DNA from 3 places in the Paenibacillus sp. FSL R10-2734 genome. Region 1 is predicted to be linked to each of the others. Evidence: riboswitches for the same ligand, from Rfam matches in the RefSeq annotation. Region 1 holds a riboswitch; each other region holds the start of a gene.
The links. Region 1 has a riboswitch for cyclic di-GMP ahead of NSS67_RS03570 (NPCBM/NEW2 domain-containing protein). Riboswitches for the same ligand answer to the same signal wherever they lie in the genome.

Region 1 (10,274 bases):
ACATGATTTCTTTAGATGTTCCAGTGTTTCTGACCCCTGCTGAAATAGGGATCACTTTACTGCCATCGAGCCCTTTCACCGGATTGGTCAATTCAACCACAGGTCCCTTTAATTCTCCAACCTCTACCACTTGAGGGTCAGCCAATAAGCTCGTTAGTTTAGTTAACCCTTGTAGTGGGGAGAAATCTGTAATTTCATTTCCAGTAATATCAAGTGTCTCTAGGTTCTTGGCGTACTGTAGACCTTCCAAGGATCTAGCTCTTCCGGTCTCACTCGTTAACGTTGTAAGGTTATACATATCACCTAATGTTAATTCTCCAGTTACGCCTAAAGTGGTCTTGATCGAAGCACTTAAATATGGGTCCGCAATAGTAATGATTTGCGTGAGGTCTATTTCGGTCAGACCCTCTATTGCTTGTTGTAATGCTGCTACAGCTGCATCAACTTCACTTTGTGTGACAGAAGGATTAGCCAAAGCTGCTTCTGCACCCGAAAGGCTGGCCGTAAATGCTGCTATACTCTCAGCCGTGAAGCCTTCTAGAGAAATTGCTTTCGCCGCTGCAATCGCTTGTTCCAGATCTCCAGTGAATAGGTGATCTCCATTCGCAAAATGTAGTCTGGTTCCTCCCCATGTAGCATGGTCAGATCCGTTACCATTTCCGCCGTCTGTAACGACTAATTTCAGCTCTTTTGCTCCGTTAATATCCAATTCAATGAATTTCTGCGGATCTCTGGAGCCCATAACGCCACTATCGAATTTCTTCTCTCCATCGACGAATACTTCAAAGCTCACCGAACCGACCGTACCATACATTTGTCGATCTACACCTAAATAGGAAGTGAAGTAGTCCGCGTTCTTGTCGCTTAGATCGTACACAATCGTGGAGTTAGAGTGTGCTCCAATCCCTCTTTCGTATACCACTACTTGGTTGCTCTCATCTGTTAATCTCAGCGTATTGGCACTAATAGATTTATCCTTCAAAGGTGCGGTATAGCTGTTCTGAGTAGAATTCCAATCATAATCCGTCAGGTACGTAAAGTCCGTCATGTCTACTACGGCTATAGTTCTAGTCTTCGTGGTCGTATTTCCATCACTATCGGTTACAGTGTACGTGATCGGATACTTTCCGGCTCTATTAAATTTAACTTGATCTTCACCCGTAACCTTAACTTTAGCCGTCAAGTCACCGTCCTCTGAATCTATTGCTGAATAGCTTTCGTTTATGGCTATCGCTTGGCCCACTTTGGTAGATACAGATTTAGGTATCGTAAGCTCTGGTGTACTGTTCAGGATCATAAACTTCGCATCAGCGAAATCGCCATGATCTGAAGCATTTCCGTTGCCTGCATTGTCTAATACCAATTTCAGTTCACTTACACCCTTCACAGAAATTCGAGCTAGTTTGGCTTCCGTACCAAATTTCATCAGTCCGCTATTATACACTTCTACCCCATCAGCGAAGATTTTGAAGATCACACTGGAGTTGTTTTGCTCTGGGATATTTCGGTCAACCCCTACATATGTTTCAAAATATTCGAAATTAGCACCCGCCAGATTATACACGATCTCGGAGTTGGCATGCGTTCCTAAGCCCTTAGCGAACTCTTTTGTTACACCATTTACGAGTAGTTTAATCGAATTGTTAGTACTTGCTTTATCCTTTCGAACTACATTATAATCCGTTCTTGCCGATTGCCAAGCTGTATCACTCAGGTATTTACTAGCGCTGTATACAACGATTGTTCTAGTCTTTACAGCTGTATTTCCATCCCGATCAGTAACTGATAGTTCGACGTTATAAGTACCTGTTTTGCTTGAAGTGAACCCATTCGAGTTTACCTCAACGGCTCCAATCAAGTTACCATCTTCCGTATCAGTAGCTGTAACATCGGTCAAAACATCAAATTCACTATTCAGCTTAACGAAGATTGTCTCTTCCGGCACTGTAATGGTCGGTTTGCTTGAAGTATTCGTAAACTTCGCATCCGCCCATACCGTATGGTCTGAACCATTACCATCTGTAGCATCTGTTGTAACCAGCTTCACTTCGCGTGCGCCAGTCACAGGGATTTTTACAAATTCGTGCTCTGTCCCTGCCCGGAAAACCTCGCTCGCGAAATTCTTCTCTCCATCTACATACACTTCAAAGGTTGCAGAGGATGACTTTCCTTTCATCGCTTGATCGATTCCGATATAGCTTTCAAAGAAGTCATAGCCTTTACCCTCAGTATCATAAACAACTTCAGAGTTCGCATGTACGCCGATCCCTTTGGCATAAGTTGCAGCTAATCCTTGTCGAACAAGGGTGATAATTCCACCAGAAACGGCTTTGTCTTTCTTTAATTCACCCCAACCTACAACAACTGACTTGGCATTGAGATCCGAAAGATAGGCATAGTCACTCGTTACCGTAACCTGTGTAGTTTTGGTTTCTGTAACCCCTTCGTTCTTCACTTCATATACCACTTCGTAATCGCCTTTTTGCGTTACATCGACGGTATTTGATTTCAGGGTGACATCAGCAGTAATATCGTTCCCTTGATAGTTAGTCGCTTTTACATTCTTCATCGGATCAAAGGTTTGATTAAGCTTTAACGTAATTTGATCTTCAACTGACAGCGCTGGCTTGAAGGCTTTAACCTGTACCGGCTTCAGTGGGTTCAGCTTCTTATCATAACCAACGATCTTGTACGTATAATTGATGCTGCTATCTACATTCGTGTCCACGAACTGGTCAGTCCCTGTAAACCCTACTAGCTTATCGTCTCTATACACTTCATATCCTAAGAAATCTTTCTTAATATCCTTATCCATACTGAAGCTTAATGTGTTCGATTTAGCAGTAGGGTTAGGCGTGATATTAACCTTTATCGCAACATTCTTATCTGTTATTCCTGTTCCCTCATAATGAACGACCGAGTTATTTAAATACCATAGTTTTTGAGGTGCTGGATATTTAGCTAGCTTCTCTTTCGTTTCAGGATTCACAGTGAAGCCATGTCTGGCAAAATAGCTGCTTAAGTCTAACCCCAGCACTTCAGAGGAGAACTCCACCAAATACTGCTGCTTGGAGTTGTCGCCGTTCGGAAGGGATACCTTCCGCTCGCGGTACAGCTTGGTCAGTTCTGTCCAGTAACCCGGGTGCGCCAATTCCAACTGCCAGTAGGCACCAAGCTGTGCAAATAAGCCCTGCTGATTCATAACCACTTTATTTTCTTCGATCACATATTTATAAATATCACTTTCAAAAGGAATACGAGTATCCATCGAGTCCGCATAGACTGACATCAACATAGACACCATATTATTGGTTACTTCGCCATATTCTCGTTCACCCATAGCCAAGCGATGCCCAATTTCATGATTCAATCCCCAGCCTAGATAAGTCGTATTAAAATCTCCTAACATAGTCCCCACTGTTCCAAGTTGTATCCCTGTATGATCGCCCGCAGCATACATTGCACCATAAGGCTGCATCAATCGAATATTTTCACGGATTAGCTTGGCATCATGGATCTCGCTACTGCCATCTAAGCCATAGAAGTCAAAGATCGTCTTCATCCAAGTATCGTAGCCGGTTACGGTATTCAGTGGATTATTACCTTGCGTAATAAACTTGTTGTACGCTTCTGTAGCTGTTCCTGTAAAAATAACATGATCGCTGACCATTTCAACCACATCGATGAGCTCACGATCTTGAACATTCGGATGAGCAGCTTTATCTTCGTCTAATCTTTGTTTGTATGTGGTAAGGAAAGCTTTAAATTGCTCTGGATCTGTAGCCTTCGTCATAAATGGAATCTTCTCTAAACCTTCGAACCGGATCAGAGGCGCCTTCCCTTGTTCATCAGCCGTATATGGATTTACGATATACACCGTACCGCCCTTAGTCACATCATGTGCATAATAACTATTCGTCGCAAATTCAGGAACGTTTAAAGTGTTCTTACCCGGACGCAATTGCACGCTTCTAGCCCAAACATTCCAAGCTGCCTCTTGTTGAGAAAAGACTAAAGAAGGTAGTTTATCGCTAGAAGCTGCATCCACATAAACATTGATCGTATCACCAGGCATTGCCACAAGCCCCGTAGGTTGGTTGTTCGTACCGAAACCAATTCTCAGGTTTTGCGTCGCATGCTTTTTCATATCACCACGCTGCTCGGCCTCAATGAGGGTGCCTTCGATTTGAACTTCACCATTCACTAGCTTTCTAGCTAAATCCAAAGCATCTTTAAGGATTGGATAGAGCGGATGTACTTTTGCCGCTTCTTCTAATTCGTTGATTGCTTCGACGCTATTATAAGCAGGAACAACCGCACTCATCGTGCCATCTGTGAAAATACCATTTACAGCTTCGCTTACTTTATCCTCTGTATAAAATCTAAATTCAGCCGCAAAAGGTCTGTTGATATTGGCTTTCGTGAACTTGAATTTCAATCTTTTAAACTTCGTAGGTTCGAATTTAAACTCCAGAAAGTCGTTCGTGCTAGTGGCGGTTCCGCTAGATACGAGCTGGAAGGTTTCTCCCTTACTCGTCTCGGATGCATAAATTTCAAAAGCCTCTGGGAAGCCTTTGCGATTATCTCTAGCCAGGAAAGCCACTCTATCCAATACTTCCGCTTGTGCTAACTCAAACACAACTTCATTGGTGAAGCTTACATCATTGTTTTTGTTCGTTTCCCAGTGCGTATTTGGTTGATCATCAAGCATGTATTCAGGTTTCGTGCCCGAGTAGCTTCCACCGTTCACAGTTACTTTAGATACGTTTGAGTTTAGCATTCTATAAGCTTGGCTATAGGCAGATTCATATTCTGTACCATACCCTTTTAGCTTCGAGACCTTGGCTGGTGTTGCCTCTATTTGATGGTTCTCCAGTAGTACTTTGGCGTTCTCTATATCTGCTTTAAACTGCGCGTACAGTGGATGTGACTGCACTTCTTGTTCTAATGCTGTTAATTTCTCTGCCGTATTAAATGCTGCGCTAACTTGACTCAAGGTATCATCTGTAAATAAATTTTTCATCTTAGCGGATACGGCATCTTCTTTATAAAAAGAAAATTCAGCCGCACTCGCCCAATCTTGGTTAGCTTTTTTGAAGACAAATTTAAGTCTCTTGAAGGCTGTGGGTGCAAACTGAATCTCTACTACGTCACCTGCTCCGTCTTTATATTCTCCAGAGGATACTAGCGTATAATCGCCTGCATCCGTAGTTGAGCCATAAATATCAAATTCCTGAGCAAACCCCTTCCCCTTTGCACTGGATTGTCTTGCAGCGTATACGATTCTATTTAATTCAGTGGACTCATTGAAAACAAAGACAACCTCATTCGTGAACGTTGAACTATTCGGTTTGCCCGTTTCCCAATGCGTACTCATATCGCCATCAATAGCCTTAGCTATAGGTGAGCCTGAGTAGTTGCCACCGTTATTTGTGATGGATTTAATATTCGCAGGATTCATTCTAAAAACATCATTATAAGCGCTTAGGATAGCCTTGCCGTACAGATCAAACGGAATAACTGACGCATTGCTTAATAGCTCAGCTTTGCTTTGTACTACGGTGTTCACTACACTTACCTTGCTTACATCACTTGCTAAAGCATAACCTGCCTCACTCGAAAAACTGGCTAACATGGCTGCCGATGTAGCGATCGCAATCATTTTTTTCATCTTTTCTACCCCCCAGATGTAATATGAATCTCTTCTATGCCTAAAAATGGGCACAAAAAAAAACTACCCCAAAAGAGTAGCTTGATTGCATATAAAGTTGCATAAAAATTAAGACTTAATTTTTATTAAACCTTAAGAACAAAAAGCGTAATACACTCTTTGGCAGCTGGCTGACAATAGTTGTGATAACCTTAGTCCCTATAGTTTTGCGTCCCTACATTTCCATAGGTTTGCCTATGAAGTTTCGAATACATTACAAAGAGTAACATAACGCTACATCTGATCGCATGATTAAATGGTATGAAATACGAATAGGTAATTGCAATTAGTTTTTCTATTCTGATAGATAATGTTTATCGACTATCCCAGAAAAGAGAGGTACTTTAGGACTGGAGGTCTATTTAACTCCCCGCCCCAAACAAACGCCGGAACCAATTCCACACATCACCTGTGATAGGAATTAAACCGAAGCCATGCTCTCCAACTGCGATTACACCATATGCCCATTGACCAATAGCTACCGCACCCGCAGCGATCCTCCCTATGGCTACCGCTCCTAACGCCGTATCACCTATGGCAACCGCACCAAACGCTTTTTCCGCTATCGCGATCGCTCCCACCGCCACGCCTGCAATGGCAATCGCCCCGGCTGCGAAGCCAAGCCAGCTAAGCGCTATCGCTCCGATCGCTAACCACATTCCTAGTGATATTGCTCCTAAGGATAGTACGCCAACGCTTATTGCACCTATGGAAATCAAGCCGACAGCTATATCTCCAATGGCAATTAATCCAACAGCTGTCTTCACTTGAGGCTTACTTCCGTAACCATACCCCTGACCTGAGTATCGACCCAAATTGCTGCGAATACTTACCACCGGAAATGATGGAGACGGCCATTGATAATCAATTTCTCGTCCACCTAGCCCTCTTGAATCCGCCCAGCGTGATATGTATTTATGCCATTTCATATCCATCCCGTCCCCCTTCTCATTACCTAAATTGTACAGCCCTGGGGGTCACCTGCAATCAGACTCTAACCTGAATTGATCTCATCCTCTAGACGGAGATGTGCTGACCTTGGGTCACGCTTTGATAAGCAGAAAAAAAAGACCCCTGTTAAAGAAGCTTTTCATTCAAATCTATGATGTGCGTAACCCGATTTCTTCCCTGCTCTTTAGAAGCATAAAGGGCTTGGTCGGCTTTTTGCAGAAGGGTGGTCTCTGAATCGATGGGAGTAAATGTAGCTATGCCAATGCTCACCGTAATCTGGCCCATATCCCAAGTTGAATAAGCGATCGATTGCCGTAAGTTCTCAGCTATGGTCCTTGACTCCGCGATATCTGTATTAGGTAAAAGAAGTACGAATTCTTCGCCGCCATATCTAGCCGCCATATCCTCTTTACGGGATTGCAATTTCAAGATACTTGCTAGTTTCTCCAGCACATAGTCTCCTGTTTGATGCCCGTAGGTGTCATTCACTTTTTTAAAATGATCAATATCGATGATACACAGCGAAAATGGCTCTTGATCCTGACCGCACCCTATAATCTGCTCTTCCAGCTTTTCTTGAAGAAACCTTCTATTCTTTAATCCGGTAAGCTTATCTGTATTTGATAGTTCTACTAAAACGGCATTCATCTCTAGCAGTTCGATTTGTTTCTGTTCAATTTCCAAATGAATTTGCCTGAGCTCAGCAAGCGCTTGATCCTTTTCCCAGTACGCTGCTTCTATCTGCTTCTTGGCAGATCGCAGCTCCAGCTCATAATCGATACGTTTTCCCATCTGTACTAGGATACAATCAATGATCTCTACGCCTTCACTCTCGAACCGTCTGCCATTTAATAAATATGGAATCGTTTTCCCTTCACTGTCCTTCAAATTTATAAATAACTCTTCCACATGTCCATTTAGATTAATAAAAGGATAGAAGTATGAATGAAAAATAAGCTTGTTTGCCGTAGACATGATAGATTCAAAATGCTTGTGCACCAAATCAACCTGTTTATACCCCATACGGTCCAGAAAGGTTTGATTTACATCGATAATCATTCCTTCATGAGTGATAGAAACATAGCCACAAGGCGCATATCTTAATCGGTCATCCATTATCTAAATATCCTTTCAACACAGCATAATCTTGTCCAGCTTACGTAAGATATTCATTAATTAAAGTGATGGTCTCCTCAGGATGACTAATATGTGGGTAATGACCCTTAGCCTCCATTAACCGGAAGGTACTATTATTCAAGTATCTATGCAAATATTCTCCGACCTCTATAGGTACGATGCTGTCATCAGAGCATTGCAGAATAAGTGTAGGCACTGTGGCTTTAGATAGATCTTCTCGATGATCCGCAAAGAACGTAACTTCTGCAAATTCTCTAGCAATAACAGGGTCTGCCGAAATAAAGCTGCGTTCTAGCTCTTTCGTTAACTTCGGGTCAGGGTTGTTCATGGCAAGAGGCGCCATAAAGCTAGCCCAGCCTGCGAAATTCATCTCCATCATATCCAGAAGCTCAGTGATATCACTTTTCTCGAAGCCTCCGAAATAAGCATCCCCCTCATTTAAATAACATGGAGAAGGACCAATCATTATCATTTTATCAAAATAATCCGGTCGCTCAATCGAAGCAAGCATCCCGATCATAGAGCTAATAGAGTGGCCTATAAAAATAATATCTTTGAGCTCCAGCGTTTCGATAACATCCAATACATCCTGTACATAGCCGTGGAGCGTATTATATTTATCCGTTGTGTATGCACTTAAATCTGAGTTACCTGAGCCTACATAATCAAATAGAACGATTCGATATTTCTTCTCGAATGAAGGTGTAATAAACTGCCACATGCTCTGATCACATCCAAATCCATGTGCAAAAATAATCGTTCGTTCTCCTTCTCCAATCACTTTCACATGATTCCGAGCTCTAACATCGTTCATTTCATATAACTCCCTTTATAGTTAGCATTCTCTCTATTTTGAGGGGTTACCCTGGAAATATCAAGAGCATAAAAAGATAAGCTATGTGTACTCATTGGGTACAACGAAAGCATGCCGGGCACCGGGCACTTCCTTCGTTGGATCCGCTAACCTTTGCCCATAAGAAGTCGTTCGTTATCGGACCCAGCTGACCCTAAACGAGGTATTATTCAACATTTATATTGCTAACGGACTCCACTGCAACTATTGGCACGAAATACACCAAATATGGGCCGCTTTATATGAAATAGCGTCTCTGGAGTCCGAAACCTTGCTCAAAAGGCTAAAAATTTGCAAATAACGTCATCTGGGTCCGTTAGACTCCGGGGATAAAATATTGAAGCAGAAACAAACAACGCCCCAAAGCAAAGAGCAGCGATTCTCTAATACCTAGAGAATCGCTGCTCTGTTATCTTTTTACGATTTTAATATGAATCGAATCGTCTTATATAATAACCAATGTTTAGAATGCTGAAGTCCAGCCTGCATCGGCAGCGAGGATAGCTCCGTTTACAAAACTCGATTCATCCGAAGCCAGGAATAACGCAACCTGTGCGATTTCTTCAGGTGAACCTACCCGAGGAATTACAGCCTGTGTTAGTTGAGTGCGGCTCATGCCGAACTCATTGATATTCTTCATTGAAGCACTAATGTTAGTAGCAGTAGCTCCTGGTGCGATCGCATTACAACGAATGCCTTTGTTGGCATACATAAAAGCTGTGTTTTTCGTTAAGCCTACTACAGCATGTTTGGAGGCAGTATAAGTTGCTCCAGCATGGGCACCACTTACGCCACCTGTAGAAGCAGTATTCACAATAACACCTTTTCCTTTTTCGAGGAAAATAGGCAGCGCTTTACGTATGGACCGCATTACACTTTTAGTATTTATATCAAAGATAAGATCCCATCGTTCATCGGTAATATCGCCAACAGGCTCGAATCCATCCATGATACCCGCATTATTGACTAGAATATCTAGCGTCCCATATTCATTTACCGCGGTATCAATCATGTTGTTGATATCTTCTACTTGAGCAACATTTACTTTCAATGCTTTGGCTACTCCACCATTACTAACGATTCCTGCAGCTACTTGTTCTGCACCTTCTAGGTTAAGATCGGCTACAATCACTTTTGCACCTTCTTTAGCGTACAATTCTGCGATAGATTTCCCCATACCCGATGCTGCTCCTGTAACAACTGCAACTCTGTCTTGAAGTTTCATGTTGGAAGTCTCCTTTACGTTTATCTATAATGTAAATATCAATACATAAAATTTCTAAAACACTTAAAATTTATTCTACTTAAGTTTAATCCTCCACAATTTAACTATCAATATACAAATGAGACACCAAATGTTCATAAATATATATAACTCGGAATTATGTTGAAATAGGAATAGAAAATAGACAGTTAGGTGGGCTTCTGTTGCTTAAAAATCGGAGAACTAGCAAATCGAGAAAAGAATTAAAGAACGCATTGATATTTCTCATGGAAAAAAAGAATTTCCGCACCATTACAATAACCGATATTGTTACCCTTGCCGACTTAAACCGAGGAACCTTCTATAAGCATTATCAAACCAAAGAAGAACTTTTGAATGAGCTGATTGATGATGTGTTA
Region 2 (10,274 bases), 1.3 Mb from region 1:
TACCATAGCCATGCTTGAGGGGACCATGCTGGAGAGTGGAGCAAACCTTGCTCTAATGGGTGTTGTTCCTGAACATGCCTCAGAGAAATACGGATATATCATTCCTACCACCGAAGAGGCGGGGGGAAATGGTTTTATGAAGGTGAGTCATTTTCAAGAGAAACCAGACCGCTTACAAGCAGAACAGCTCATCGAACAAAATGCATTGTGGAATTGCGGAGTGTTTGCCTTTCGCTTAGGGTACTTATTAGATATTTTGCAGCGTAAAGGGTTGCCTTTAGGATATGAAGAATTGCAGAAGCAGTATAAGCTATTATCTTCCATCAGCTTTGATTATGAAGTGGTGGAGAAAGAAGAACATATTGTGGTGCAGCCGTATGATGGATTCTGGAAGGATCTTGGAACGTGGAATACACTGACAGAGGAAATGAGCAGCAAGCATGTAGGAAAAGGTTTTGTGACGGCAGATTCTGAAGGCACTTGCTTGATTAATGAGCTGGATATTCCGATCACGGTAATTGGTGCGAAGGATCTGATCATCGCGGCTAGCCCGGATGGGATTCTAGTTACCCATAAGGCGGAGAGCCCACGGATTAAAGAAGTGCTGAAGACCTTTGAACAGAGACCGATGTACGAGGAACGCCGCTGGGGCCATTACAAGGTTATTGATTATGTGAAATATGATGAGGGCAACGAAGTGCTGACCAAACGGATTTTTATATCCGAGGGGAATAATATCAGCTATCAATTACATCGCAAGCGTAGTGAAATTTGGACGATCGTTAGCGGTGAAGCAAGTATTGTGCTGAATGAGAAAAAACACAATGTAAAGGCTGGGGATGTGGTACGTATACCGGAAGGAACGAAGCACGCTATCCTTGCTTTGACTGATGTTGAGTTTATAGAGGTACAGACGGGTTCTGAACTAGTAGAAGAAGATAATATTCGTATTACTTTAGACTGGAATGATATAGAACTACAACAATTCATTTCATAGGTCTAACCTATCTATTTAACCAATCCGAAATTTCTTGAAACAGGTAAAATGACTCAATTATCTAAAAAAGTCATAAAAACTCTAATTATATCATTAAATGGTGTCGATATTTACGGTGAGAGAAATTATTTCTCTATAGTGCGAGTTCAAAAAGTACGGTTTTCAGCACCGAGAAGATTGGATGAAGGTAGAAACTGAGGAGCGGAGCGTAGTGGAAGCTACGTGAGCACCGGAAGTTTCGCCTGAATTCAATATTCGATGTCGAATAATCTTCTTGGAATACTTCGTGATCAAAAGCGGACTTTTTGAACAACCTCTATAAACTGAAAAGGCAAACCTATCGAAAGGTAGGGACGCAAAGCTAAAGGGCCTTCGAAAGAGTGGCAGCCTGGCTACCGAAAGGGAGATCATTTTGAAAGCTTACCGCACGTATCGATTGTTTGGCGCATTTCTGTCTCTAGTCCTGTTTCTGACTGCACTTCCGCTTACTGTTGGAATTTCGCCGTCTGTTGTCATAGCTGCTTCAAATTCTGAAACGCCAGTTACCCCAGGAGCCTCTCCTGAAGCTGTAAAGCTACTTAACTATTTTTATTCGATCTCAGGAAAAGGTATCCTTGCAGGTCAACATGACTATTTAGAAAGTCCAGATGAAATTAACAATATGTTAAAGGGAACTAGCGGACAATATGCGGCTCTTCACGGTTATGAGCTGGGTGCGATCAGTGGTCAGTCAGAAGGAACGATGGCCTGGCAACGTCAAAATGTGGTGAACAGCGCCATCAACTGGAATAAAGCGGGCGGCATTGTAGCTATGACCTTCCATGCTAATCTGCCGGGCACCTCTTATGACTGGGATAATGTAAAAAAGACACTTAGCCAGCGTGAGTTTGACAGTTACGTTACTCCGGGTACCAAGCAATATAATAGTCTGATCGCAGAACTTGATAAGGTGGCAGTATCCCTCAAAAGCTTGCGCGATGCCAATGTTCCGGTGCTTTGGAGACCCTATCATGAAATGAACGGGAACTGGTTCTGGTGGGGGAAGAAAAATAACTTTGCTGAACTTTGGAATATTATGTATGACCGTTTTGTTAACGTTCATAAATTAAATAATTTGTTATGGGTATGGAATCCGAATGCTCCCAACGTTTGGTCAGATCCTTATACGCTAACTTATCCAGGCGCTGATAAAGTAGATATTCTGGCAGCAGATATATACGATAATGATTACCAGCAAAAATACTATGACAGCTTGTTGAATCTAGCCGCAGGCAAACCGATTGCGATCGGGGAGAATGGTGAAATGCCTAATGTGGAGAAGCTTCAGCAATCACAAAGTAAATGGACGTATATGATGACCTGGGGGAAAATGCTTTACGAGAATAACAGTTCAGACACAATCAAAACATTTATGAATAGCAACTATACCGTGACTAGAGATAAATTAAATACTAGTCTGGCACCCACACCTAGCGCAACACCGGCGCCTTCCGAAGAAGAGGGAGAGGCAGCAATTCCTCTCGCGAAGGGGCTTGTAGGAGAGTATTACAACAACATGCAGTTGTCGGGAGCAGCAGCTCTAACTAGAACTGATGCAATAATCGATTTTAATTGGCGTCAAGGACCGCCGGATGCCGCGCTCGGGATTGATCGTTTTTCCATACGTTGGAGTGGAAAAATCAAACCTTTATACGATGAGCAATATACAATTTACACTACCTCAGATGATGGCATCCGTGTTTGGGTGAATGGGGAATCCGTGATTGATAGTTGGACTAAGCAAAGTGGTACTGAGCGTAAGGGCAATATAACGCTGAAGGCTGGCCAGCTTTACGATATCAAGGTGGAGTATTACGAGAATGAAGGCGATGCGAGAGTCCGCTTGATGTGGGAAAGTGCTAGTCAAGCTAAAGAGACAGTTCCAGCAAGTGCACTTTTTCTTCCGGATGTCTCCTGATTGATGAAAATTAAAGGTCAATCCTTAGTGGCTCTGCGATATTGCAGAGCTACTAAGCTATAGTCCTCATTAGGTCAGAAGAAGATTGTCCGATAACAGGTATGTTTATTTAGTACCTGTAGAGGCAGTATAGCTACCGAAAGGAGGATTTATTTGCGTAAATATTATAAGAGCAACAGACTGTTGTTTACTATATTACCAGTGTTTATTATTTTTTCCTTGCTGCCTTGGGGAGAGGTTAAGAGTCTTCCGAAGGCTAGGAGTGTTTCTTCCTCTCTCCCTCCCGCTATACCAAGCAATCCATCGGCTTCTGAGGAAGCCAAGCAACTGCTGAGTAATTTGGTGGATCTACGTGGCAAAGGGATCCTGTCTGGCCAGCATGATTATCTAGAAAGTCCAGATGAACTGGTTCATAAGCTGAAGAATACTTCGGGACAAAATGCCGTTCTACATGGTTATGAATTGGGAGCAATTAATAACCAATCCGGAGGGACTATCGCGAAGCAGCGACAAGCTGTTATAGACAGTGCAATTGAATGGCATCAAGAGGGTGGCATTGTAGCCATGACATTCCATCAAAGTTTACCAGGAACATCTCCAGAATGGTCCAATGTAAACAAAAGTCTCAGTCAAGAGAAGTTTAATGCTTATATAACACCTGGGACGGTTCAGTATAAGAGTCTAATCTCAGATCTAGACGAGATAGCTGGATATCTAGGACAGCTGCGTGATGCCGGAGTTCCAGTCTTATGGAGACCTTATCATGAAATGAATGGCGGTTGGTTTTGGTGGGGGAAAAAGGAGAATTTCTCAGAGCTTTGGAATATTGTCTATGATCGTTTTGTAAACATACACAAACTGAATAATCTACTGTGGGTGTGGAATCCGAATGCGCCGAATGAATGGGCAGATCCTTATGCTGCATATTATCCCGGTGCGGATAAACTCGATGTTCTGGCTGCGGATATCTACAATAACGATTATAAGCAGTCCTACTATGAGGATTTACTCGAACTTGCTGAAGGTAAGCCTATCGGAATCGGGGAGAGTGGGCAGCTGCCAAACCCGGATGTATTAACCGAGAAACAAAATAAATGGGTCTATATGATGACCTGGGGAAAATTACTGACAGAAAATAATACGCTACAGTCCATTAAAAGCTTTATGAATGATTCGTTTATTGTATCGAGAGAGGATTATATTCTCACAACAGGAGGCCCTTCGATAGCTCCGGTAACCCCAACGGGTTTAACTGGCGAATACTATAACAATACTGATTTAGAGGGAGAAGCGGTACTTATCCGCGATGACCGGAAGATTGATTTTAATTGGCATGGTGGATCACCTGCCTCGGAGATTAATGAAGATCATTTTTCCGTACGCTGGAAAGGGAAACTCAAGCCCAAATTCAATGAAAAATATACGATGTCGGCATCCTCTGATGATGGAGTCCGTGTCTGGATAGACGGAAAGCTGGTCATCGACAATTGGAAAAATCAAAGTGCAACCCTTCATAAAGGAAGTATCCCGCTCACAGCCGGAACGCTTTATGATATCCAAATTGAATATTATGAGAATGAAGGAGATGCCAATCTTCAGTTGCTGTGGGAGAGTTCAAGCCAGAAGCGGCAGGTAATTCCACAAGGAGCATTGTTCCTTCCTTAATCTAGTATTCCGGAAGAAAGAGAGGACCAATGGATGGGAATAACGAGGAGAATATCTAATAGAAAAAATAAGATATCTGCAAACAAACCATTACTGTTATTACTGAAATTCGCCGCATTAACCGTCTTGTTTCTGTTGTCTGTCTCTGTTTTCGGAACGAATAAGACGAACGATTATAAGGTAGGCGCCAATATACCGAGACTAGCTACAGGAACTGATATTGCAGCAAAAATACCGGATGGTACTGTGATCTGGAATCTCGGACAACATGATGGATCAGCAGCTGAATTCGCTGCGAGTGGCACTTCTGGCAGCAAGAAGGTATTTAATGTTACTACTGGAGCGCTCAAATCATCGGCTCTTCAGAGCTTACCTGCAGGCTTGAATGGAAAGACCCAGCCGGAATTAAAGATCACATATCAGCTAAATAAGATCCCAGAGAATGGAGTCTTATTTAGCGTAGGAATTCTGGATGCTTATAAATCCGTGCCGCAAATGAGTGTGTTTTCCAATCATCAATTGTCTGGGATCATTCAAATTGCGGGCGTTGCCGGCACAGAAAGTGAATATAGCTTTCAAAAGACCTATGAATTATATATTCCCAAGGAGCAATTGAAGATAGGAACGAACGAATTGAAGCTGCAAACGGTTCGCTGTTTATATTGCAGTGACAAAGAAGACGAATATTCCTGGTGGACATGGGATAATCTCCGTTTAGAATCTCTTAACGCTCCAATTTCTGAGCCTATTCATGGCAGCTATACACTAACCGGAACAGTAGTGAATAATAAGCAATTTTATTTTGATGAAGGTGCAGTTACGCACTTGCCTTATGTTATCAAATGGCTAGGTATGGCTTATAGCGGTAATGTGATGCGTACCAGCTGTGCCAGTGATGTCGGGAGATCTTGCTCGAATATGATGGAATATTATAAGGTATTGCAGGATTACAATATGCAGGCGGTTGCTCTGTACTTGCATACTGGTGATATTAAGCTGAAGGCAGATGGATCGTTGCCCGCTGATGCGGAGAAAAAGCTGACAGATTATTTTGAACAATATAGCCCCTATTTTCAATACTATGAGGTAGATAATGAACCAGGGTTATTCAATCGTTCTAAGGCCGTTAACTTGGCGATTGCGGACTGGCTAAATAAAAAGGGCAAGCAAATCGCGCCCCATTTACAAACCGTTGCTCCAGGCTGGGCGTATTGGCCGAGCTACAGTGAGGATTCCTGCGGTAATCAGAAGGGAACTGGGAAGGCATGTGGAGATCCGGATGGCTGGGAACGTGATTCAGAGCAGCGTATGGAGCTGGAGAAGGTTACGGATTTGACCAATGGACATTCCTATGGCGACTCTTATATTTTTAGCAATGGGGGAAGCTTTACTGAGAATATGAAGACCTTCGCTGGTGCAGACAATGGACTTAGCAAAAAAATGCTGACCACTGAATTTGGTACGTCGGACAGTCATGTGGACGCCTATCAATACGGGGCAACGGAGCGGACAGCGGCTGTATTCGATCGGATCATGCGTGCACATATTGGTTATGCAGATATGTTTGTGCAGCATGCTGCTTTTTTTAAGGATTTCAGTTTATTCAAATACGGGTTTAATTTAGAAGAGAATGATCCGGCGACCACAGAAATTTATTATACAAAAGAGAACGAGGATTCACGTGTCAGCATTATGAGAAGGCTCAGTCTTGCTTATGCTACGCATGGAGCTCCATTAACTTACCAAGTTGCAAACAAAGATGTGTTAGCTGATAAGCTGGTTTATGTTCGCGCCGTGGATACTTCTACATTGAAGCCTCTTGCGGGTAGCGGAGCGACCTCAAATAAGGTACTGGTTAATTTCGTTAACTTTGAGTCTACCCCACAGACCGTGAGTGTAAATGTGACCATGCCGAACAACGGTGTGTATGAAGGGGAACGTTTTGGAAACGGGGATACGTATGAAAAAGCAAGAAGTTATGTAACAGGGAAAAAGGCTACTCCCACGTTAACCTTTACGGAGACTTGCTCCAGGAGAGGCTGTGCAGTATATTTTGCAGCCTTCCTCTGAAGTAAAGCCATCGGCACCTAAAGGATTCAAAGCCGTAGCAATAAAAGGTTTATCTGTAAAATTAAATTGGTTGGAGGCACCGGGAGCAAGCTATGAGCTGCTTCGGGCTGATGGTAGCGGTGGGGAAATGAAAGTGATCGCTACCGATGTGAAGCTTACAGAATACACGGATCATAATTTACAAGAAGGAACTTTATACACCTATGCAGTAAGAGTGTCAGGCTCAAATCTGCTGTCCGATAAAGTTCAGATTACAGCTACCGGATTGGTTCCTCTGGATCGGACAAAGTGGAAGGTGTCCTCTAATGTGAATACGGCGGCGTCAGCTCCGAATCTGGCCATTGATGGGGATCGGCGTACACGTTGGGACACTGGAAAACATCAGGTTTCTGGTGAGTATTTTCAGATTGATCTGGGTGAAGCACATGAAATTGAAAGGATAGATTTAGACAGCACGTTATCACCTTTTGATTATCCAAGAAACTATGCACTTTATATTTCTGACGATGCTCAAAACTGGAACAAACTCACGTCAGGAAAAGGCACGAAAGAGCTTACTAAGATATCCTTCTCTAAGGTAAAGACACGGTATCTCAAAATTCTACAGACCGGAGCTGGCGGGAATTATTGGTCTATTCAAGAGTTACAGGTGTACTCCAGAGAATAAGCAATCATTTGAATTTATATAATCGTTGTTAGTGCATACTGAATAACCTGCAAAATACACCAAGTAACTCACGGTAGAGAACATTATGCGGACTCAGGAGACCTTGTTTCAAAGAATTGGGCTATTTATTCGAGCTATCGGCCTCAGTTGCAGCTATTCACATAAATATGGCCCAATATCGAGCAAATCATGTGCAATAAGAGCTATGCAGTCCGAAACTAGCGCAAAATAGGCCGAAAATCAAAAATAACTGCAATGGGGTCCGAAACGCTCGAAATACAGCAAGTAACTCACGGCAGAGACATCATGCGGACTCAGGAGACCTTATTTCGAAGAATTGGGGTATTTATTCGAGCTATCGGACACAGTTGCAGCTATTCACATAAATATGGCCCAATATCGAGCAAATCATGGGCAATAAGAGCTATGCAGTCCGATAATGGCGCAAAATGGGCCGAAAATCAAAAATAACTGCAATGGGGTCCGTTGGGGTCCGAAACGCACAAAATACACCAAGTAACTCACGGCAGAAACATCATGCGGACTCAGGAGACCTTATTTCGAAGAATTGGGCTATTTATTCGAGCTATCGGACACAGTTGCAGCTATTCACATAAATATGGCCCAATATCGAGCAAATCATGTGCAATAAGAGCTATGCAGTCCGAAAATGGCGTAAAATGGGCCGAAAAACAAAAATAACTGCAATGGGGTCCGTTGGGGTCTGAAACGCGCAAAATACACCAAGTAACTCACGGTAGAGACATCATGCGGACTCAGGAGACCTTATTTCGAAGATTACGCGCCATCACCATGTCTTAGACTGAGTGCAGAAGGTGGGGGAGTTTGGTTAACAGAGGCTTATTCACCCGCGAGGGTGATTTTGCTCATAGATCAGAATTTATATGTTCCACGGCATAAATTATCCTTCTCTTTCTCGAAGAAACAAAAACCGTCCCTAAAAAAGGACGGTTTTTGTTTCTTCTTATTTAAATCCGTTAAATGAAACGAAGCCCAGACATATACGGCAAAGGAATGGCGTCGGAAGCCTCTGACGAATCAGAGGCCCGAAGCGGGCTCGCTGGATCAAATAGCAGCGAGATCAGCTCCTGTCGTCCTGCACGGACGACAAGTCGAGGCCCTTGCGGCATCCTTCGGTCTGCCGCAAAAGCGCTTCCCTGTCTGCGATGCAGACCGTCCCGCTGTTCGCGCCGGCGCTTAAGCTGGCGCCGGCGTCACGCAGGAGCGCGAGCAGGCTGCGCTCCTGCCACGGCACAGGCACTTGCAGCGCGCCAACGCCGCCGCACAAAGCCGCCTTGGCCAGCAGCGCCGCTACCGCGCTTGGCTGGCCGGCCCATTCCACCGCCGTCGCCGAGCTCGGCGACGGCACATCCGCCGCTGGCACAGCCACCGCGGCGAACCCCTCGATGCTGCCGTCCCGAACGGCTACGAGTGTGCGCTGGGCTAAGCCCATCGCACCCGCGTAAGCCTCGGTACCCAGCAGCAGCGCCAGCTCACCCGGACTGTATACATGTCCGGCTTCGCATTCATTCAGCAGCCGGTAGACGGCGAAGAAGTCGCCCGGCTGCATTGGCCGCAGCGTCCATTCTTCCCCTGCTGCGGCTGCAAGTACCTGAGCCGAGCTTGCGTTCAGCTCGGCAAATTGCGTACCTCCGAACGGTACGCAACCCGCTCGGGTGTACAGTGAACGGTCACCCGAGACAAAAATCAGCGATGCCCCAGCTTCCGCAGCGTGGCTCTGGCACTTCTCCAGAAGCTGACCGGCTAGTCCTTGGCCACGAAAAGCCGGATCGGTGCAGACTGCGCCTATGGAGAATACGTTCAGGAGAGCATCTCCAGTCTTGAGCGTTGAGGGGACGAGTCCCATGAAAGCTGCAACCTTTCCGTCCTCGGCAACAGCGGCGTAGGAATGACTGAGTCCAGGGCGGAAAATAAGTGGAAACAGTTCTTGCATTGAAGTGGCACCCGGTTCACGAAAGATGGAATCTGCGAGCAGAGCCGCTTGGTCCAGCTCCGTAGGTTTAATTAATCTTAATTGCATAACATTTAGCCTCCTATATGTACACACGATGGGGAGAAAGCATTTACATAAAGTATAAGGCCCGGGGAATGAAATCTCCAATCTTGTTTATATTATTCAATGTCTTCAAAAGGATATAGATAAGGGTAATAACGTACATAAATAAAAAGGGAAGTGAATAATCGGTGTCCCAACTTGCAGATAATATTATATTATTGCTGGCAGCGCTCCTACTTGTAGGCGTATTTTCCACCAAGTTCTCCACTAAATTTGGAATGCCAGCTCTAGTGCTTTTCCTTGCTGCGGGGATGGTGCTAAGCCAATTTGTTTTTTTTAACAATGCTTCCTTAACGCAAATGGCCGGGATTTTCGCATTGGTTGTCATTCTATTCGAAGGTGGCATGCAGACGAATATTAAGGATATTAAGCCTGTTATTCGGCCAGCATTATCGCTTTCAACATTAGGCGTAATATTGACGACAGCCATTGTTGGGGTATTCGCCAAGCTGATCCTCGATGTGTCATGGGCAGAAAGCTTTCTGTTTGGAGCGATCGTTGGATCGACAGATGCGGCGGCTGTCTTTTCGGTACTCGGCGGCAAGAACATCGATAAACGTCTAACCTCGACGCTAGAAGCAGAATCAGGAAGCAATGATCCAATGGCGGTTTTTTTAACCGTATCGCTGATCGAATGGATACAACATCCGGAAATGGCGATATGGGGGCTCTTGTTGTCTTTTATATGGGAGATGGGCATTGGTTTAGTGCTCGGTTTAGTGCTAGGTAAGCTCGCGGTGTACTCCATCAATCGAATTAATCTGGATTCCACAGGTCTTTATCCAGTAATGGCCATCGGGTTTGCTGTTCTGACCTATGG
Region 3 (10,274 bases), 650 kb from region 1:
GTGACGGGAGCGCTCAAAATCTATTACACCAGAGCCCACAAGATTACTTATTCTCTCCAAGCTATGGCCGTAGGGCTGTCGCAAATGATCTCTACGCTAATGGAAGTGTCGCGAGTGGAAGGCATTAAGGAAATGGCGAACAAAGCGGAGCTGAAGGCGCTGCAGACTAGCATTAACCCACACTTTCTGTTTAATGCGCTGAACGCGATTGCGTCCTCGATTCGGATTAACCCGGATAAGGCGCGTGAGCTGATTGTGAATTTGTCCGGTTATATGAGATACAATCTGGAGCTTACGGATGAATTTATCGACATCAAGCGAGAGCTGCAGCAGGTTCAGCAATATGTAGAGATTGAAAAAGCGCGATTCGGAAGCCGTCTTAACGTGCTTTACGATATTGATGAGGTAGAGGTTCGGATTCCGAGTCTGATCATTCAGCCACTTGTAGAAAATGCGATTATACATGGCATACTTAAGGTAAGAGGGACAGGGACGGTAACGATTTCTGTAAAAGATCGAGGGGGAACCATACGTGTTGGCATTCGGGATACCGGAGCTGGCATCAGTGAGGAAACGATAGAGAAGGTCTATACAGGTGATATGCCGGAGAATAAAATCGGACTTTTTAATGTACACCAGCGGGTAAAGCTGATTTATGGGAAGGGACTTACCATTCAGCGATTGGATAAAGGGACGGATATCTTTTTTGATGTCAAAAAGGAGGGGCTATGAGAGCGATCATCGTAGAGGATGAAGAGCTGGCAAGGCAGGAGCTGGCTTATTTAATTGAAACACACAGTGGGATCAAGATTGCGGCACAGTTTGAAGATGGACTGGATGCGCTAAAATATTTGCAGAGTGATACGGTAGATGTGATTTTTCTGGATATTAATATTCCTTCCATCGATGGAGTGCTGTTGGCACAGAATATTAGCAGATTCTCGGTGAAACCATACATAGTGTTTATTACTGCTTATAAGGAGCATGCTGCTGAGGCTTTTGAGATAGAAGCGTTTGATTATATTCTTAAACCGTACAGTGAGGTTCGCATTAAAGCTATGCTGCACAAGCTGGAAGGAGCATTCGCCGCCCGAGGGGGTCAAGGGGATGAGGAACGTAATCCGGTCAGTAACAAGGTGAACCTGTGGAAAAATGAAAAGATTATCGTGGTGAATGCCGACGATATTTATTACGCCTCCGCGCAGGAGAAAAGCACGAGCGTCATGACTAAGGGTGAGGAATATAGTATGGCGCTCAGCATCAGCGATTTTTATAATCGACTGCCTGAGGATCGTTTTTTTCGCTGCCATCGTTCCTATATCGTTAACCTGTCCAAGATCAAGGAAATCATCCCGTGGTTCAACAATACGTACTTGCTGCGCCTGCATGATTTGGATTTTGAAGTGCCGGTAAGTCGTAGCAAGGTAAAAGAATTCAGGCAGATCATGCGCATATAAATGCAGTTCATTCTTCATTTTCGTCATCTCATGCCAGATTTCTCTCAACATCCGTTGGTTTAGCTACAATAAAGAGGCAATAGAAGCTCATGTAGCAGACAACAAGAGAGAAAGAAGGAATAGACCATGACTTCGACGATGGACAATAAAAACGCCAAACGGTGGCTTATCGTATTAGGAACAGTAATTATGCAGATGGGTCTAGGTACCATTTATACATGGAGCTTGTTCAATGCACATCTGGTAACAAAATTCGGATGGGAGCTCAACTCTGTTTCTATTACGTTTTCGATCACGAGCTTTGCACTCGCTTTCGCGACTTTGTTCGCAGGGAAATTGCAAGATCGTTTCGGTCTTCGTCGGTTGACTGCTGCCGCAGGGATCATGCTTGGTCTTGGATTAATCCTTAGCTCTCAGGCGAATTCGCTTCTAATGTTCTATGTACTGGCTGGTGTGATTGTGGGCTTTGCAGACGGTACTGCTTACATCACTTCATTATCTAACTTAATCAAATGGTTTCCGAATAATAAAGGTTTAATCTCTGGTGTGTCCGTGGGTGCTTACGGAACGGGGAGCTTGATTTTTAAATATATCAATGGTGGTTTGATCGACTCCGTGGGTGTGTCTAATACATTTATGTATTGGGGCATGATCGTTATGGCGATGATTGTGATCGGTGCCTTGCTTGTAAGAGAGGCTCCGGTACAAGTGGCATCAATGGGTGCGAAATCGACTTCGGCTCTAACTGGACAAAAAGATTACACGGTAAAAGAAATGCTGCGTACAAAAGAAGCTTATCTCCTGTTCATCATTTTCTTCACCGCTTGTATGTGTGGCCTGTATTTGATCGGTATTGTAAAAGATATTGGCGTACAGCTGGCTGGGCTTGATGTGCAGACGGCAGCTAGTGCGGTAGCGATGATTGCGATTTTTAATACCGCTGGACGTTTAATTCTGGGTGCTTTGTCTGACAAAATGAGCCGTTTGAAGCTGGTAGGCGCTTCGCTTGCTGTAACGGCAGCCGCTATGTTGACCCTTAGCTATGCGACCTTGAATTTTGGGCTTTTCTTCACTTGTGTGGCAGCCATAGCGTTTTGCTTCGGGGGGAATATCACAGTGTTCCCGGCCATTGTTAGTGACTTCTTTGGACTGAAGAATCACAGTAAGAACTATGGAGTTGTCTACCAAGGTTTCGGTATCGGTGCCCTTTCTGGTTCGTTCATCGCCGTCTTCTTGGGCGGGTTCAAACCTACCTTCGTCATCTTCGGCCTCTTGTGCCTGCTGGCCTGCATCATCGCGATTTCTCTGAAATCGCCGGTGGAGAAGGTAGAAGAGAAGAAGGCGCTTCGACTCAAAGCTACGGAACGGACGGCCTAAGCGGCCTAAGAGTGTAAGATAACTAATTAATCTAAACAGAGACGTACAAGCTCACACAGTTGTACGTCTTTTTTTGTTGGTGGGCAGCAGCTCGCTGAATTGGTGGAGCGGGCGAAATGAAAAACTAAGAGGGTCTGAATTCAGAATGGATTACTCAGTTGGAGAACATTGGAGGAGCTAACGGACCGTATTGCAGCTATTATTGATTTTTAGCTCATTTTGCTAGGGTTACGGACTGTATAGCTCTTATTAGTCTCTAAATGTGTATAATTGGGGTGATTTTGAGAGAATAGCTGCATCTGAGTCCGAACGTATGCGGAAACTGCTTATTTTTCGGAAATAGGGTCTCCTCGGTCCGAAGCGACCGGATCAGTGCAATTTATTCGAAGAACAATGCTTTTATAGGTATCTCAGCATCGATTATGCATGGTGGCAAAGTGTTCGTGGAAGAAATAAATAAGTGTATAAAATACAGTTAGATCATATGCAAGGAAGGTAGCAAGTTGATCCAGATATAAAAGAAGGTATCCCTAATGCGAAGCTTTAGGGATACCTTCTTTATATTCTTAAGTCGAAAAGTCGACCAGCATTAGCCTTCCAGCAGCAGTGCTTCTGGATCCTCCAGCAATTCCTTCACTTTGACGAGGAAGCTTACCGCTTCAGAGCCGTCAACGATCCGGTGATCGTAGGAAAGGGCGATATACATCATTGGTCGGTTAACGGTTCTTTCTTCGTCCAACGCGATTGGGCGCAGCTGAATCTTATGCATCCCTAGAATACCTACTTGAGGGGTATTCAGAATCGGGGTGGATAACAGGGAACCGAATACACCGCCGTTTGTTATGGTAAATGTTCCGCCTTGCAGCTCGGAGAGGCTGAGTGTGTTGGCGCGTGCTTTGGAAGCGAGTTCGCCAATTTGGCGTTCGATTTCCGGGAAGCTCAGTCGATCCGCGTCACGGACAACCGGAACCACCAGACCTTCTTTGGCTGCAACAGCAATTCCGATGTCGTAGAATTTCTTAACGACCAGATCTTCACCGTCGATCTCAGCGTTCAGCAGTGGATAGGTCTTCAGCGCACCGATCACGGCTTTGGTGAAGAAGGACATGAAGCCCAGTCCAACTTCATGCTTCTCTTTAAAAGCATCCTTGCGGCGCTTACGGATGTCGAGGATCGCGGTCATGTCCACCTCGTTGAAGGTGGTAAGCATGGCAGCGGTCTGCTGCGCTTCTACCAAGCGGCTGGCAATCGTGAGCCGTCTGCGCGACATGCGCTTGCGCTCCACGTTCTTGCCGTCCTCCGGCGCGGCTTTGCTCGCTGCCGGCAACGCTTTCTCCGGCTTGCCTTGCGGCGCCGGAGCTACCGGTGCAGCGGCCTGCGGCGCTGCTGCACCATGGCCAGACACATCGGCCTGACCAATCCGGCCGATAGGATCACGGGCGCTAACATCGCCGAGGTCGATGCCGCGCTCCCGTGCCAGCTTGCGTGCGCCCGGCGATGCCAGTGCAGCGGGGCTTTCGCCACCCGCTACAGCGACTTCGGGCGCAGCTACAGCTACAGCTACAGGTGCGGCTGCTGCGCTGCCGCTTGCCGGTGCCGCTTCAGGCGCTTTGCTCTCAGCGGCCTGCGGTTTACTACCGCTAGCGGCTCCAATGATACCGATGGCTTCGCCAACGGCTACATTCTCGCCCGCTTGACGTAGGATGGAGGAGATGACACCCTCCACCTCCGCACTAATTTCCAGATTGACTTTATCCGTCTCTAACTCAGCAAGCACATCACCTTGACCTACCGTGTCGCCTTCTTTAACCAGCCATTTGTAGATGGTTCCTTCGGATATAGATTCTCCCAGATCGGGTACTAAGATTTCTGACACAGGCCGTTACCTCCCCAAACATAATGGTTTACGCTATTGTGATACCGTCCTCTTAAGAAGACGGTACAGCTGTTTGTACTTGTGAATTTGCTTTTAGGGCCTCTGAAACAATTCTGCGCTGTTCAAAGCTATGAACATCTGCATAACCACTCGCGGGACTGGAACGTTCCGGACGTCCGATATATCTCACGCTAGTGTTTTGCGGTGCGATGGCGCGTAACCGAGGTTCGGTGTAACTCCATCCGCCCATATTCTTCGGCTCTTCTTGCACCCAGACGATTTCCTGAAGGGATGGGAAGGAGCTTAGGTGAGCACTCAATTCAAGTTCTGGGAACGGATAGAGTTGCTCTAGGCGAAGCACATGCAACCAAGACCAATCTTTGTCTGAAGCAGCTTCCAGTTCGGTTTGTATATCGATGGCTACTTTACCGCTGCAGACTACGAGACGCTTAACCTCACCTGGTTTTTGGCCTAGTAGAGGCTCTGATAATACAGGCTGGAATTGTCCGGAGGCGAGCTCGGTTCCGGCAGAAGTGCTGCGCGCATTACGAATGAGACTCTTTGGCGTCATAATGACTAGCGGTCTAGCATCTTCCTGTCCGCATAACGCCGCTTGGCGCCGCAAGAGATGGAAATACTGAGAGGCGCTGGTCAAGTTGGCAACGGTCCAGTTCTCTTCTGCAGATAATTGCAGGAAGCGTTCCAATCTACCACTGGAATGCTCAGGTCCCTGTCCTTCATAGCCATGAGGCAGCATGATGACAAGATTGCTGCGCTGCGTCCATTTGGCGCGTCCAGCGGCAATGAATTGGTCAAAAATAACTTGACCTGCATTGGCGAAATCGCCATATTGTGCTTCCCAGATCACGAAGGTTTCTGGTGCGAACACGTTATAACCATACTCAAAGCCTAGTACTGATGCTTCTGATAGCGGACTGTTGTATACGCCAAAGGAAGCGCGGGAATCACTTAGCTGATGAAGCGGAGAGAATAATTCTCCTGTCTTGCTGTCGTGCAGCACCAGATGGCGGTGTGCGAAGGTGCCGCGCTGTGCATCCTGACCGCTAAGTCGAATAGGCGTTCCATCCTTCAGAATGGTTGCGAAGGCGAGAGACTCAGCGAGTGCCCAGTCGACCTTCTCACCATCATTCAGCGCATCCTTGCGACGCTGCAGAATTCGCTCTAGCTTCGGATAGACTTGGAATCCATCAGGAACGGTCAGCAGCTCACGATTGATCTCTTGCAAAGTGGTGATCGGTACGGTTGTAGTGCCTGCCGCTGAGCGCTCCGTTTGAAGAGGAATGAAGGCTTTTGGTTCTTTTTTCTTGTGATTGCCTTCCTTCATGCTATCGTAAGCACGTTGCAATACGCTTTCTGCTGCAGCGTTCATCGCTTTAACATCATCGGCTGTAAGAATCTTTTCACGCTGTAGTCGCTCCGCATAGACCTTGTAGACGGTTGGGTGTTTGCGCACCTTACTGTAGACAATTGGCTGTGTAGTGTCAGGATCATCCATCTCGTTATGACCATGACGGCGGTAGCCGATGAGATCAATCACGAAATCCTTTTTAAATTGGTGGCGATATGCGCTAGCTAAGCGAACGGCTGATATACAGGCCTCGGGATCATCGGCATTGACATGGACAATCGGGATTTCATATCCTTTGGCGATGTCACTCGCATAATGCGTTGAACGGGAGTCTTCACTTTCTGTCGTAAAGCCGATCCGGTTATTAACAATAATATGGATCGTCCCACCATTCTGATAACCTTGAAGTTTGCCAATATTAAGTGTTTCTGCAACAATCCCTTCACCTGGAAAAGCGGCATCGCCATGCATCAGGACTGCAATAGCTTTACTGGTATCAATCTTCGGCAATCCGGCTGTGCTCCGATCTTCTTGAGCAGCACGAGTGAAGCCTTCCACGACAGGATTGACGAATTCCAAGTGACTTGGGTTATTCGCTAGTGTTATTCTTGTGCGTACGGTTTCTCCTTCACGGACAGCACGGTCTGCACCGAGATGGTATTTCACATCACCCGTCCAGCCATAGTTAATGCCTGTAGAGCCCTCAGAAGGGAAAAGCTCCTTGTTCGGAGAATGATGAAACTCTGAAAATATAATATCATAAGGTTTGTTCAAAATATGTGCAAGAACGTTGAGACGGCCGCGATGCGCCATGCCCATTAGGATATGCTCTGCGCCGTCATGTGCAGCAGCACGTACGATTTCATCAAGCATCGGAACAAGAGCGTCATTGCCTTCCAGGCTGAAACGTTTTTGGCCCACAAAGGTCTTGTGGAGGAAGGTTTCGAATTGCTCTACTTGGATCAGGCGATTCAGTAGCTCTTTGCGTTCTGAATTATTTAAAGGTGCTGGTGAGCTTGTGGATTCTGCCTGTCTGTTCAACCATTTCAGTTCCTGTTCTTCATGTACATGCCCGAATTCATAGGCGATCGTCTTGGTATATGCCTGACGCATACGCTGAACAGCATCCCAGCCAGTATGCACATCATTCGGCGCATTCTCCCAAATGAGCGTGGCAGGTAGTGCAATCAGATCCTCACGAGTCAGCTCATAGGTTTCGAGCTCGAGATATTTAGCCATAGGATTGTGATCCCGCTCAAGCGGATCAATTTCAGCGGCCATATGGCCATATATACGAATATTAGCGATTAGCTTGGAAGCTCTTACTGCCTTTCTAAGCCATTCGGTGTCTCCCGAAATGCGAGGCTGTGGAGCCGGTTCGCTATCCGGTGTTAATGGTGGGGGACCCGAATTCGTAAAAAGCTCGCGATAGTTATTTTCTACGGTGGATGGATCTTTCACAAACTGTTCATATCTTTCTTGAATGTAGCCTAAATTGGGTCCGTAATACTTACTCCAAATGGATTCGTTATAGGGCTCTTTGGCTGCCATGAATACATCCTCCTTAACGGATGAACTCCATACGTGACATTTTGTGTCAACGCTTACTGGAGCTGTGATGATTGCGGTTTCATTTCTCATCTTATTGTGCTACTTTCCACACGTGTAATCAATTCATTCTTTCGTCCAATACGTTCGCAAAATGGTATGGGTTAGCTTGTTCTACTAAAAAAAGAGGTGTTCTTTACTATTACCCATTCTAAAGACCTACTAAAATGATTCTATTATCCTTAATTTTAACTAAATGAGAGGAAGGCATCATTATATTGGCTTAATTAATTTTTTGAATTGGACGGGTATCGTGATAATAGGACAGGAAATCCTAAAAAAAATCTTTTATTTTTTGCTTTTAACAGAGAAACTACTCAGAAATCGACACACTTTTCCACTTTACTATAGTATAATGTTATTGCAGTTAGCGTTTTCATATATTTTATAACCAGATCCTTTCGTGTAAAGGGTCCAGTAAAAGGTAAACCTGCCGAAAGGCAGGGGCACAAAGTCGCGGGTCTAAGGTAGAAATACTATGACAGCCGGATTGCCTGGGGACGTAAAATCTTAGGAGGAGATTTTTTGGACAAGTCCAACCAGGGAAGCAACAGAGAACAGCAGGTCATTGATGTAGACGTAGAATGGGTCCATTTATTATTAGCAGCTAAGAAGGCAGGCATAAAGGCAGATGAAATTCGTCGATTCTTTCACGAGAAGACTGTGCAAGCCGTGCAGTAATACATTTAGAACGTAATATACCGAAAAAGGGCACAGCGATAACTCGCTGTGCTCTTTTTCGGTATATATATGAGAGTATAAGTTTCATACCGTATATGATCATTATATTCTGCTAGAATATAAACGCCTTCGCGGTCCATGTTAGGAGGGCGAAGGCGTTTATGCTTGATAGTATGAATAGAAGAGGATCTTATCAGGTCAGATGTAGGTTAATCCTTCTGATCCAGGCGCCATTTCTGGTAGTCTAGAAACTCCTTGAATTCGCGTTTGCTTATGCCTGAGGCCATAGCTTCCTGCACCAATCGGAACCATTCCGAATCTAAAGGTGATTCCTCAGCATCATTAGGTTCTCCATAGAGTAAAGCGTGGATGGATACCTGAAGCGCGTCGGCGATCTTTTCGATAAACTGGATTGAAGGATTGGATTGGATGTTTCTCTCCACATTGCTAAGATACGACTTAGCAACATCCGCTCTGTCCGCAAGCTCAGATAGGGACAATCCCTTTTCTAGGCGGAGATGCTGGATACGTTGGCCCATATTTTGTGGCACTATGCTTACGCCCCTCCGTAATTTTTGTTATTAGTATAGCAAATATCAATAAATTCGACAAAGTTTATTGTAAAGAGAAAAGCAGCATCTACTTATCCGCTTTCCGGAATAAGAATCTGCTGCTCTTCGAATGGAAGACTTATTAGATTAGTAGTCAGTTCCTCTGCCTTGTTTACCGAAGAAATCCCAAGTCAGTGTCAATGTATCTTGTTGGAAAATGTTCTGATCTTTATTGTCTTCCACAAATTCGAATTTGACGGTAAAGGTGTCAGATGTACCTGCTTTAATACCGGATGCTTCACTGCCTAAGAACGGCACTTTCTCTACGAGATCTGGTGTTAAATTTTGTAATTCAGATAATGTTGTTTCATAAACTACAATATCCGGAATAATGTTACCGCTCTTGTCCTTATTTTGCAGAAATTTAACTTTAATGAATTTACCTAAATCAACACCGTTGTTGTTACCACCTACATCATTAACGTTGTACTTAGTTTTGAGAATAATAGAGCCAATATCGAGGGTGCCGTCATTTTTTAGTTTGAAATCTTTTTTGACAGTATCACCTGGCTTCAGGTTTGCAATATTTACGATAACAGAAGGATCGGAGTTCAAATCCAGTGTACCTGCAGCGAATGTAGCAGTGCTTGTTGCAGTGTCACTAAAGTAAGCGAAGGTTCCTCCACCAATCAATGATAAACCCAGTGCTGCAGATGCTACGCCAAGACCCAATGTTTTCTTGATACCCATAATTAAAATTCCTCCTCGGTTTTTGTGGTTAAATTTTATAAAATTTATATATTGTAACTTCCGGTTCGTAAGCGGAAGCGGACAATCAACTTATTACTGTATTTCTGTTGGGGGTGGAGAGGCAGGCAGTATGGCCGCGTTTTTCTTTTCGAGTGCAGCTACAGCCTTCCATGACGAATAGAGAGCATAGAGCAGGAGCATCAAGCCTGGTACGATCATGAGCACGACACTTCCAGCTTTGGAAACCGCGAAATTCATAGCGTAACCGACATAAGGTACGGTGACCCCGATATATTCAGCTACAACATTCGTTGAACTGGTAGGGTTCATGTCGGGCGCATCATTGTTATCGCCTTTCGTGCGATACATGGCTTCACCGGTAGCGTTATTCATTGTTGCTTCTACAACACGGTGAGTAATGAGCAGGTTTTCTTCATTTCTAAAGGTGATGACATCGCCTTTTTTGAAGCGATTCATATCTCCTCCGGGTTTTAAAGCGACAATCGATCCGGTCTGAATCCCTGGTTCCATCGAACCTGAGAGTACAGATTTGATTTGGTATCCGAAGAAGGCAGGTTCACCGCCGGATGCTTTAGATAAAACTA

Region 2: another riboswitch for cyclic di-GMP. It lies ahead of NSS67_RS29625 (glycosyl hydrolase); the one in region 1 lies ahead of NSS67_RS03570 (NPCBM/NEW2 domain-containing protein).
Region 3: another riboswitch for cyclic di-GMP. It lies ahead of NSS67_RS00505 (anti-repressor SinI family protein); the one in region 1 lies ahead of NSS67_RS03570 (NPCBM/NEW2 domain-containing protein).

The regions. Positions count from the first base shown of each region.
Region 1 is NZ_CP150170.1:768,204-778,477, reverse strand. Features, by position in the region: gene NSS67_RS03570 (NPCBM/NEW2 domain-containing protein) at 1-5,671, opposite strand, end outside; cyclic di-GMP riboswitch class I at 5,830-5,916, opposite strand; gene NSS67_RS03565 (hypothetical protein) at 6,073-6,639, opposite strand; gene NSS67_RS03560 (sensor domain-containing diguanylate cyclase) at 6,788-7,777, opposite strand; gene NSS67_RS03555 (alpha/beta hydrolase) at 7,818-8,612, opposite strand; gene NSS67_RS03550 (SDR family oxidoreductase) at 9,115-9,876, opposite strand; gene NSS67_RS03545 (TetR/AcrR family transcriptional regulator) at 10,143-10,274, shown strand, end outside.
Region 2 is NZ_CP150170.1:6,808,478-6,818,751, reverse strand. Features, by position in the region: gene NSS67_RS29630 (sugar phosphate nucleotidyltransferase) at 1-997, shown strand, start outside; cyclic di-GMP riboswitch class I at 1,318-1,397, shown strand; gene NSS67_RS29625 (glycosyl hydrolase) at 1,410-2,954, shown strand; gene NSS67_RS29620 (glycosyl hydrolase) at 3,108-4,619, shown strand; gene NSS67_RS29615 (polysaccharide lyase family protein) at 4,653-6,689, shown strand; gene NSS67_RS29610 (discoidin domain-containing protein) at 6,661-7,356, shown strand; gene NSS67_RS29605 (GNAT family N-acetyltransferase) at 8,459-9,418, opposite strand; gene NSS67_RS29600 (potassium/proton antiporter) at 9,583-10,274, shown strand, end outside.
Region 3 is NZ_CP150170.1:114,155-124,428, reverse strand. Features, by position in the region: gene NSS67_RS00530 (sensor histidine kinase) at 1-732, shown strand, start outside; gene NSS67_RS00525 (LytTR family DNA-binding domain-containing protein) at 729-1,457, shown strand; gene NSS67_RS00520 (OFA family MFS transporter) at 1,584-2,834, shown strand; gene odhB (2-oxoglutarate dehydrogenase complex dihydrolipoyllysine-residue succinyltransferase) at 3,424-4,710, opposite strand; gene NSS67_RS00510 (2-oxoglutarate dehydrogenase E1 component) at 4,763-7,630, opposite strand; cyclic di-GMP riboswitch class I at 8,101-8,185, shown strand; gene NSS67_RS00505 (anti-repressor SinI family protein) at 8,213-8,368, shown strand; gene NSS67_RS00500 (helix-turn-helix domain-containing protein) at 8,578-8,907, opposite strand; gene NSS67_RS00495 (TasA family protein) at 9,067-9,669, opposite strand; gene NSS67_RS00490 (signal peptidase I) at 9,763-10,274, opposite strand, start outside.